DNA from 2 places in the Burkholderia glumae LMG 2196 genome. Region 2 is predicted to be linked to the other one. Evidence: riboswitches for the same ligand, from Rfam matches in the RefSeq annotation. Region 2 holds a riboswitch; the other holds the start of a gene.
The links. Region 2 has a riboswitch for cobalamin ahead of KS03_RS13890 (TonB-dependent receptor plug domain-containing protein). Riboswitches for the same ligand answer to the same signal wherever they lie in the genome.

Region 1: linked by a shared signal. The riboswitch ahead of cobW (cobalamin biosynthesis protein CobW) and the one ahead of KS03_RS13890 (TonB-dependent receptor plug domain-containing protein) in region 2 are both predicted to bind cobalamin.

What each region holds. Positions count from the first base shown of each region.
Region 1 covers NZ_CP009435.1:2,981,341-2,986,806, reverse strand. Annotated here, with positions in the region: gene KS03_RS25900 (cobyrinic acid a,c-diamide synthase CobB) at 1-285, opposite strand, end outside; gene cobO (cob(I)yrinic acid a,c-diamide adenosyltransferase) at 300-902, opposite strand; gene KS03_RS25890 (cobalamin biosynthesis protein) at 946-1,404, opposite strand; cobalamin riboswitch at 1,624-1,873, opposite strand; cobalamin riboswitch at 1,965-2,229, shown strand; gene cobW (cobalamin biosynthesis protein CobW) at 2,399-3,466, shown strand; gene cobN (cobaltochelatase subunit CobN) at 3,483-5,466, shown strand, end outside.
Region 2 covers NZ_CP009435.1:285,181-290,646, reverse strand. Annotated here, with positions in the region: gene KS03_RS13910 (SIMPL domain-containing protein) at 1-252, opposite strand, end outside; gene KS03_RS13905 (EVE domain-containing protein) at 450-911, opposite strand; RNA gene ssrS (6S RNA) at 1,023-1,204, opposite strand; gene KS03_RS13900 (cell division protein ZapA) at 1,262-1,576, opposite strand; gene KS03_RS13895 (coiled-coil domain-containing protein) at 1,573-1,923, opposite strand; cobalamin riboswitch at 2,157-2,438, shown strand; gene KS03_RS13890 (TonB-dependent receptor plug domain-containing protein) at 2,515-4,449, shown strand; gene KS03_RS13885 (FecCD family ABC transporter permease) at 4,513-5,466, shown strand, end outside.

The DNA.
Region 1 (5,466 bases), 960 kb from region 2:
GTAGAGCCCCATCACGCCCTCGATCAGGATCAGGTCGGCTTCGGCCGCCGCGTGCGCGAGCAGCGCGCGGCAGCCGGCCTCGCCGACCATGCCGAGATCGAGCGACTCGACCTCGGCGCCGCTCGCGCGCGCGAGGATCATCGGGTCGAGGAAGTCCGGGCCGGTCTTGAACACGCGCACGCGCCGGCCGAGCCGCCGGTGCAGCCGCGCGAGCCCGGCGGTCACGGAGGTCTTGCCCTGGCCGGACCCGCTCGCGCCGATCAGCAGCGCGGGACAGGCTGGCATGCCGGCCGCCGTCATCAGAACTCCACGCCGCGCTGCGCCTTCACGTGCTGCTCGCGGTACGGGTGCTTGACGAGCCGCATCTCGGTGACGAGATCGGCGGCCTCCACGAGCGCGTCCGGCGCGTGGCGGCCCGTGATCACCACGTGCAGCATCGGCGCGCGCGCGGCCAGCACGGCCAGCACCTCGTCGAGCGGCAGGTACTCGTACTTGAGCACGGTGTTCAGCTCGTCGAGGATCACCATCTGATATTCGCCGCTCTCGATCATGCGGCGCGCCGCGTCCCAGCCCTTGCGCGCGGTGGCGATGTCGGCGTCGCGGTTCTGCGTGTTCCAGGTGTAGCCGTCGCCCATCGTGACGAAATCGCATTGCGCGAAGGTGTCCAGGAGGTCGCGCTCGGCGGTGTGCAGGGCGCCCTTGATGAACTGCACCACGCCGAGCCGCATGCCATGGCCGAGCACGCGCACCGCCATGCCGAAGGCGGCCGTGGTCTTGCCCTTGCCGTTGCCGGTGTTGACGATCAGCAGCCCCTTCTCGACGGTGGCCGCAGCCTGCTTCTTCTCGTGGCCGGCGCGGCGGCGTTCGGTCATGCGCTGATGCGATTCGGGATCGGTTTTCATCGGGTCTCCTGAGTGCGGAAATTGGGGGGAGGGCGCGCGAGGCTCAGAGCGGTCCGGCGATCGCGGCGGTCACGCCGTCGACGACCGTCTTCGTCACCAGCAGCGTGCCGTTGGGCGCGGCCGCGCGCGCGCAGGGCTCGCAGACGCCGTCGATGCCGAAGCGCGCCTGCACCGCCGAAACGGGCGCCCGCTGGTCCGCTGCGCGGCCCATGTCGCCGCCCGCCGCGCGCCTGCCTGCCAGCGCCGCGATCGCCTCGCGCGTGATCGCCACGAGCGGCCAGCCATGGCGCGCGCAGCAGGCGACGAGGCCGGGCTCGGCCGCCTTCGCGTCGAGCGTCGCGACGAGCGCGACGGCCTCGCGCCCGAGGCCCGGGTGGCGTGCCAGCGCGGCCTCGATGGCGGCCTCGATCGCCTCGGCCGAGCGGCCGGCGCGGCAGCCGATGCCGACCGCGACGCGCCATGGCGCGGCGCGCGAGGCCGTGGCATCGGCGGCATCGGGCACCCCGGCGCACGGCGCGCAGGGGCGCGCCGGCAGGGGCGGCGTGGGCAGCAGGGCGTCGCACACGCGCGCCGTGGCCGCCGGCGTCGCGGCGGATGGCAGCGCGTGGCTCGGCGCCAAACGCGAGGCTGAGCGGGTCATGCGAAAGCGGGATCGAGCCGGTTGATCGGAACAGCGCGCTGGCGCGGCGCGCGTACCTCGCGAGCGCCGTGTCGGGCGGGTGAACCCGCCATTGCGTCGGCCGGTATCCGGGCTGACCGCCGATCGAAACGAACGGATCGAGGCCTTCCCGCCGCGTGCGGCAGTGGCGTTCGTCGATCCGCGCGGCCCGCTGGGAGCGGACCGCCGGCGGCGTACCGTTGCGAGGACAGCACAGGCCAGGCGAGGTGCCGCTTGCGCACGCCGCTTCCTGTTTCCCGTTCAACCGCCGCCGCGAACGCGGCAGCGGGCACCAGACGCGCGCATACGATAGCACAGCGGCGCCGGGCGGGCCGCCAGCCGGCGGGGCGGGGCCGCCCGCGCCGGCCCGGCCCGCGCGCCTTGACGCGTTCCGGCGCGGCGCCTACACTCGCAGCCGTTTTGGTGCTCGCGTGCGGATTCCTGCGCACGCAGTTGAACGGGAAACAGGGCATCGGGCCGCGCCGCGGCCGCGATCAACCTGTGCTGCCCCCGCAACGGTAAGCGACTGCATCGCAAAGAGGCGATGCGAGGCCCGCTTCACCGCGCGTGCGCGTCACGCGCGGCCAGGCCACTGGATGCCGCCGGCGTCCGGGAAGGCGAAGCGGCGCGGTCGCCAGCCCGGATACCGGCCAGAACGGCGGAACCGCCGCGCTCGCGGCGCGCCTGGCCCGGCGCGCGCTGGCGCGGGAGGCTCCGCAAGGGACGCGCCGCGGGAGGCGGCGCGCTGTCCCGGGCCGCCGGCGTGGCGGCCCGTTTGCGATCGCTCCTGCCACGCGCCGATGGCATCATCCACCGACTCACCGACGGAATCCTTCCCATGCAAATGCGCAAAATTCCCGTGACCGTCGTCACGGGCTTCCTCGGCAGCGGCAAGACCACGCTGCTGCGTCACATTCTCGAGAACGCGTCGGGCCGCCGGATCGCGGTGATCGTCAACGAATTCGGCGAACTCGGCATCGACGGCGAGATCCTGAAGGGATGCGGCATCGGCTGCGAAGAGGGCGCGGAAGCGGCCGGCCAGCTCTACGAGCTCGCCAACGGCTGCCTGTGCTGCACGGTGCAGGAGGAGTTCTATCCGGTGATGGAGGCGCTGGTCGAGCGCCGCGCCGAGATCGATCACGTGCTGATCGAGACCTCGGGCCTCGCGCTGCCCAAGCCGCTCGTGCAGGCGTTCAACTGGCCGTCGATCAAGAACAGTTTTACCTGCGACGCGGTGCTGACCGTGGTGGACGGCCCGGCCACCGCGGCCGGCCAGTTCGCCGACAACCCCGACGCCGTGGACGAGCAGCGCCGCGCCGATCCGAACCTCGATCACGAATCGCCGCTGCACGAGCTGTTCGCCGACCAGCTCTCGTCGGCCGACCTGGTGATCGTCAACAAGACCGACCTGCTCGACGAGGCGCAATTCGCCTCGGTCGAGGCCACGATCCGCGAGGAAATCCCGGCCCACGTGAAGATCGTGCGGGCGCAGCGCGGCGAGCTCGACCTGGCCACGCTGATCGGCCTGAACGCGGCCTCGGAGGACAGCATCCACCTGCGCCACGATCATCACGGCTCGGCCGACGACGCCGATCACCACCACGACGAGTTCGACTCGGTGGTGGTGCAGGCGCGCGTGAGCTCGCGCGAGGCGACCGTCGCCGCGCTGCGCGCGCTGGTGGACGGCCACACGATCTACCGCGTGAAGGGCTTCGCGGTGCTGCCCGGCACGCCGATGCGGCTGGTGATCCAGGGCGTGGGCGGACGCTTCGACAGCTACTTCGACCGCCGGCTGCGGGACGGCGAGGACGAGGTCAGCCGCTTCGTGCTGATCGGCGAGGATCTCGACGCGGCCGCGCTGCAGCGCGCCTTCACGGCCGCGCTCGGCGCCGCCCAGCCGGCCTGACGCGCCGCGCGCCGCCATGCATCTGCTGCGCACCACCCCGGGCGGCTTCGTCGACGACACGCAGGGCGTGATCCGGATCGACCAGCGCCCCGCCGAGATCGTGATCCTCAGTTCGGCGGACACCACGCTGGCGCTGCTCGCGAGCGTCGTGCCGCGGCTCGGCGAGGGCTTCCCGAGCGTGCGGCTCGCCAACCTGACGTTCCTGCGGCAGCCCGCGTCGGTCGATTTCTACGTCGAGGACGTGCTGCAGCATGCACGCGTGGTGGTGATCGACCATCTGGGCGGCGAGGCCTACTGGCCCTACGGGATCGAGCAGGCCGTGGCGCTCGCCGAACGGCGCGGCCAGCGGCTGGCGATGTTCTCGGGCGACCTGCAGGAAGATCCGAACCTGATCGCGCGGAGCACCGTCGAGCCGGCGCGGTGCCGGCAATGGTGGCGCTATCTGCGCGAGGGCGGCGCCCATAACGCGCAGGCGCTGTTGCGCAGCATCGCCTTCCATGCACTCGGCGTGGGCGAGGAGCCGGCGCCGCCGCGGCCGCTGCCGGCCGCCGCGCTCTATCACCCGGCCCACGAGCCGGCCACGCTCGACCACTGGCGCGCGCGCTGGACGCCGGGCGCGCCGGTGGTGGCCATCCTGTTCTACAAGGCGCACTGGCAGGCCGCCAACACGGCCGTGTTCGACGCGCTGATCGACGCGCTCGAGCGCGAGGGGCTCAACCCGCTGCCGATCGCCGTGACCTCGCTGAAGGACGCCGCGAGCCGCGAGGTGATCGACCGGCTGGTGGCCTCCGAGCGCGTGGCGCTGGTGCTCAACACCACCGCGTTCGCGGCCGGCGCGATCGACGCGCCCGCCGCCGAGGAACTGGCGGGCGACGCGCCGGTGCTGCAGGTGATCCTGTCGGGCGGCAACCGCGAGACCTGGCTGGCCGACCCGCAGGGGCTGCAGGCACGCGACATCGCGATGCACGTGGCGCTGCCCGAGGTGGACGGGCGCATCGTCACGCGTGCGATCAGCTTCAAGGGGCTCGCCTATCGTTGCCCGCATACCGAGGTGGACGTGGTGCGCTACCAGCCCGACGCCGAGCGCGTGGCCTTCGTGGCCGAGCTGAGCCGGCGCTGGTGCCGGCTGCGCACCGCGCCGAACGCCGACAAGCGGCTCGCGCTGGTGCTGGCCAACTACCCGACCAGCGAAGGGCGGATCGGCAACGGCGTCGGGCTCGATACGCCGGCCTCGGCGCTCGGCATCCTGGCCGCGCTCGGCGAGGCCGGCTACACGCTGGCCGGGCCGCTGCCGGCCTCGGGCGACGCGCTGCTCGCGCGGCTCACCGGCGGCGTGACCAACGACGCGGCGCAAAGCGCGCTCCGGCCCGCGTTCCAGAGCCTCGCGATGGACGCCTACCGCCGGCACTACGCACGCCTGCCCGCGGCCGCGCGCGAGGCGATCGAGGCGCGCTGGGGCATGCCCGAGCAGGAGCCGGCGCTGCGCCACGGACGCTTTCCGATCGCGGGCTGGCGCGCCGGGCACGTGTTCGTCGGAATCCAGCCGGCGCGCACGCGCGACGCGAACGACTACGCAAGCTACCACGACGCCGAGATCGTGCCGCCGCACGCCTACCTGGCCTTCTATTTCTGGCTGCGCGACGTGTTCGCGATCGACGCGATCGTCCACGTCGGCAAGCACGGCAACCTCGAATGGCTGCCCGGCAAGAGCGTCGCGCTGTCCGACGCGTGCTGGCCCGACCTCGTGCTCGGGCCGCTGCCGCACCTCTATCCGTTCATCGTCAACGATCCCGGCGAGGGCAGCCAGGCCAAGCGCCGCGCGCAGGCGGTGATCGTCGACCACCTGATGCCGCCCCTCACGCGCGCCGAGAACTACGGGCCGCTGCAGGATCTCGAGCGGCAGGTGGACGAGTACTACGAGGCGCTGATGGTGGACGCGCGGCGCGCGAAGCTGCTGCGCCGGACCATCCTCGACACCATCGTCGAGCACCGCCTGCACG
Region 2 (5,466 bases):
CACGCCGCGCGCACGCGCGAGCGCCGCATCGGCGCGGCGGTTCAGCTCGGCCGTCAGGCTGCCCGGGTCCTTCGCCTCCTGCTCGTAGAACAGCGTGATGTCGACGACGTCCTGCGGCACGTCGGTGCTGGCCTGGGCCGACAGCGACAGCACGCCGGCGGGCGGCGGCGTGACCTGCGCGCGGGCGGCCGGGGCCGCACCGAGGGCGAGGGTGGAGATGGCGAGCGCGAGTGCGGCAGCGGATTTTTTCATCGTGTGAGCTCCGGTTGGTGCGCGGTAGCCGCGAGCGTTCGCGGTGCCGTGCGTCGTGTCGAGGCAAACGGGCGCGAACCTGCGTCTGCGCCGTTTGCGCGATCATTAGGCCGACGAAAGATGCGCCGAGTTCCGGCGCGGCGCCCGCCAGCGGGCCGATCCGGGCCGGCCCGGCGAGCGGCGCGGCGGCGCGGGTCTCACTTCATCAGCCGCTCGGTGATGAAGCGCCATTCGGCGCGCGTGACCGGCGTGATCGAGAGCCGGTTGCCCTTGGCGAGCACGCGCATCTCGGCAAGCGCGTCGTGCTCGCGCAGCGCGGCGAGCGGCACCAGCGCGGTCTTCTTCACGAAGCGCACGTCCACCAGCACCCAGCGCGGCGCGTCCTGTTTCGATTTCGGGTCGTAGTACGGGCTGTCCGCGTCGAACTGGGTGGGGTCGGGATACGGTGTGGACGCGACTTCGGCCAGCCCGGCGATGCCCGGCTCCGGACAGCTGGAGTGGTAGAACAGCACGCCGTCGCCGACACGCATCGTGTCGCGCATGAAGTTGCGTGCCTGATAGTTGCGCACGCCGGTCCATGGCAGCGTGCGTTGCGGCGCGGCGGCGAGATCGTCGATGCTCGCCTCGTCCGGTTCGGATTTCATCAGCCAGAATTGCATGGATGCTCCGCGCGACAGGGAACAGGGGGGCGGCAGGCCGTGCGCCGCGCACCGCGGCCAGGCGGCGGTGCCAATGAAAAACGGCATCGGACAAGGTCCGATGCCGTCGAATAGGTCCCCGCCTTGGCCGCTAGGCCGGCATCCTGAACCTGAGGTTCAGAATTGGTCGCAGTTAGCAGCACTTCGGGTACATCAGACAGAGTGACGCGCGCGCCCGTGCTACAAATTTCCGCAACCGTGCACATGGCATTGGTTCAAGGAATATATGACCTTGGCGAACCAGGCAGGGAAGCTGAGCAAATCGTTCCAACCAAATCTTTCCGACCGAACCGCCGCCGTGAGCGCGTCGCTTACCGCGCTTCGTGCTGGGCCAGGACCGCGCCGAGCTGTTCGTTCATGTGGCGCATTGTACGCCGGATTTCCTCGGCGGGAAATGCTTCGCCGTGGCGAACGCTCTGTTGCAGGCGAAGCAACTCCGAGGCCAGCGACAGCGCGGCCATCACCGCGATCCGGTCGGTGCCGCGCACCGAACTATTGGTACGGATCTTCGACATCTCGGCGTCCACGCGTGCCACCGCTTCGAGCAGCGCCGCTTCGGTTTCCGGCGAGCACGCGAGGCGATACGCCTGGCCGAGAATCGAGACTTCGATCTGCTTGGTGGTCATGCATGTTCTCCGTGGCTGGACGCACCGCTGCCCGCCGCTTCGGCCGGGGCGTCGAGCAGGTCGAGCTGGCTCTCGCCGTCGGCCGCCTGCTTCGTACGCGGGAGTTTTTCGAGGATCGCATTCAGTTTCACCTGGGCGTCGTCGATCTTCGCGGACAGCGTGTCGCGTTCGGCCACCAGCGCGTTGCGCTCCTCGCGCAGTTGGTCGAGTTCGACGCGCAAGGCTTCGGCCTGCGCGCGCAGCTGCGCGACTTGCTCCTCGAGTGCGATGCGTTCCGTATGATGGCGTTGGTTCAGCGCGATCAGGCGGCCAATGTTCTGGGATAGGGTTTCGAGTTCGTTGAGCATCTGCTGCGTCCTCTAAAGACCGGGCATTTTAGCGCGGAAACGCCGGTGTTCCGACTTTTGTAACGTATCCAGACGTAACACCCCCGCTTCTTGCCGCGAAATGCGCGGCAAATGCCGGATGCCGCGCACGCGCCTGCGCGCGGTCCGCCATGCCGCCGCAGAGGGGCCGCGCCGCGCTGCATGGCGGCCGCCAGCGCGCGGCGCGCTTTGCTTGACGCTCGCTAGACCCGCTCCTACACTGGCGCCGCTTCGGTGCATGCGTGCGAGACCTTGTCGCACGCAGTTAAACGGGAAGCAGGAAGCCGCCGATCCGGACGAGCCAACCTGCGCTGCCCCCGCAACGGTAAGCGACCGCGTCGATCGCGCATCGATCACGACGCGAACCACCCCTTTGGATCGGCCTTCCCTCGCGCTCGCGCGACCGCGCACGGATGGCCGGGGCCACTGCGCTCGCGCGCGGGAAGGCGGGGCCGGTGGTCGCCAGCCCGGATACCGGCCGGAGTGGGGAAGCGTGTCGCCCGCGTGCGCCGCTTCCGTGAGGCGGAACCTGCGGGGAAGCGGGGGCCGCGCTTGTCGACAGGATGTTTTCCGATGCGCACCGCTTTGGTTCGCGCCACGCTCGCCGCGCTATGCGGCCTGCCCGGCTTCGCCCGGGCGCAGTCCGCCGCATCCGCGCCGCCCCCGTCTGTCTCCACTTCCGCGCCGGCTGCCGGGGCGAGCCGGGCGCCCGCCGCCACGGCCGCGGCCGGCGCCGTCGAGCCGGCCGTCCTCGATTCCGTCGTCGTGACCGCGAGCCGCAGCCCGCAGACGCTCGCCGACGCGCTGCCGCAGACCACGCTGTTTACGCGCGAGGACATCGACCACGGCAGCGCCACCGATCTGCCCGGGCTGCTCGCGCTCGCGCCCGGCGCGCAGATCGTGCGCAACGGCGGCCCCGGTTCCACCGCCACGCTGTTTTTGCGCGGCGCGCAGTCCACCCAGTCGCTGGTGCTGATCGACGGCGTGCGCGTCGATTCCGCCAGCCTCGGCGCCGCGCAGCTCAGCCAGCTGCCGCTCGCGCAGATCGATCACGTCGAGGTGGTCAACGGCAACGTCTCGTCGCTGTACGGCTCGGGTGCGATCGGCGGCGTGGTGCAGGTGTTTACGCGCGACGGCGGCAATCATCCGCCGCGCTTCTGGTTCTCGGCCGGCTATGGCAGCTACCACACGCAGTCGCAGGACGCGGGCGTGTCGGGCCGGCTCGATGGCGACGGCCGCAGCACCTTTTCGCTCGCGCTCTCGCGCGAGAAGACCGACGGCTTTTCCGCGCTGAACCCCGCGCAGCAGCCGCGCGCCAATCCGAATGCGAACGGCAACCTCGGCGAGAGTGTCTCGGCCGCGCTCAAGCACCGCTTCGCGAACGGCTGGAGCGCCGGGCTCACCTACTTCCAGTCGAACGGCGCGAACAGCTACGACAATGCGTTCGGCCTGCCCACCGACCTCAACACGCTCTACAGCCGCGTGCAGCAGCTATCGGTGTTCGCCGACGGCAGGCTGGCCGACGGCTGGACCACGCATCTGCGCGTCTCGACCGGCAACGACCGCAGCCAGTCCTGGCTCAACGGCGCCTATACCGACCACTTCGATACCGACAACCGCCAGTACACCTGGCAAAACGATTTCCGGCTCGCGCGCGGCCAGACCGTCCAGGCCGGCTACGAGCGGCTCGACCAGGCACTCGATTCGAACGAGTACGCGGCGCCGCGGCGCCATGTGAACTCTGGCTGGCTCGGCTACACGGGCCGCTTCGGCAACAACCGGTTCCAGGCCAACGTCCGGCGCGACGGGTATTCGGATTTCGGCGGCGCGAACAGCTACTATCTCGGCTACGGCCTGGACCTGGGCGAGCACTGGAAAGTCACGGCGAGCGTGTCGGACGCGTTTCGCGCGCCGACCTTCAACGACCTGTACTTCCCGGGCGCGAGCAACCCCGCGATCCAGCCGGAGCGCAGCCATTCGGTGGAGGCGGCGCTGCAGTACGCCTCGGACGCGCTCGGCGTGATGCGCCTGAGCCTGTTCCAGACGCGCTACACCAACCTGATCCAGTACGTGCCGGACGCCACCGGCTTCGTCTACACCGCGCAGAACGTCGGGCGCGCCAAGGTGCAGGGCATCGAGGGCGCGTGGCAGGGGCAGCTCGGCAAGACCGACCTGCGCGTGGCGGCGACCCTGCAGAACCCTGTCGACGAGAGCGCGAACCAGGATCTGGTGCGCCGCGCGCGGCACTTCGCGTCGTTCTCGGCAAACCGCGCGTTCGGCGGCTGGCGCGTGGGCGGCGAATGGCTCGTGAGCGGCGCGCGCGACGACAGCGGCGAGCCGCTCGGCGGCTACGGCATCGTGAACCTGACGGCGCGCTACGACATCACGAAATCGTGGTACGTGAGCGCGCACCTCGACAACCTGCTCGACAAGGACTATCAGCTTGCGTATGGGTACAACACGCCGCGCCGCGGCGCCTACGTCACGATCGGCTGGCGGCAGCCGTAGGGCGTCGATCATGCCGCGCGCGCCGCGCGCCGCATGCGGGGGGCGCGGTTGCGCGGCGCCGCGATGACGCCCGGCCGGGCCGCGGCGATCTGGGCCGCGCTCGCGGTCGCGGCCGGGCTCGTGCTGGTCGCGTCGCTCGCGCTCGGCAGCGTGCCGATCACGCCGTGGCAGGCGCTGTGCGCGCTGTTCGCGCCGGGCCGCGATGCGCTCGCGGGCGAGATCGTCACCACGCTGCGCCTGCCGCGCGCACTGGCCGGCTTCGGCTGCGGCGCGCTGCTGGCGCTGGCCGGGGCGCTGCTGCAGGTGCTGCTGCGCAATCCGCTCGCCGAGCCCTACGTGCTCGGCGTGTCGGGCGGCGCGGCCGGCTTCGCGCTGGCGGCGATGATCGCGGGCGCCGCCTGGTGGCTCGTCGACGCGGCCTCGTTCGTCGGCGCGCTGCTGTCGACCGCGCTGGTGCTGGGCCTGACCTATCGGCCGCTGGTGCGCGGCGCGTGGCGCGCCGGCCCGGGGGACGCGCGCGATGCGTCGCCCAGGCTGCTGCTGACCGGCGTGGTGATCGCGGCCGGCTGGGGCGCGCTCGTCACGCTGATGCTGTCGATCGCGCCCGACGATCGCCTGCGCGGCATCCTGTTCTGGCTCGCGGGCGACCTCGGCAGCGCGGCGCCGCCGTGGTTCGCGCTCGGTGCGCTGGCCTGCGCCGCGGCGGCCGCGCTGCCGGTCGCGCCACAACTGAACGTGCTGCTGCGCGGCGATACCGCGGCGGCCGCGCTCGGCGTGCCGGTCGCGCGGCTGCGGCTGCGGATCGTGCTGATCGCCTCGCTGGCCGCCGCCGCCGCGCTCACCACGGCCGGCACCATCGGCTTCGTCGGCCTGGTCGTGCCGCATGCCTTGCGGCTCGCGTTCGGCAACGACCAGCGCATGCTGCTGCCCGCCTCGCTGCTGGCGGGCGGCGCCGTCGTGATGGGCGCCGATCTGGTGGGGCGCACCGTGATCGCGCCGGCGCAGTTGCCGGTCGGT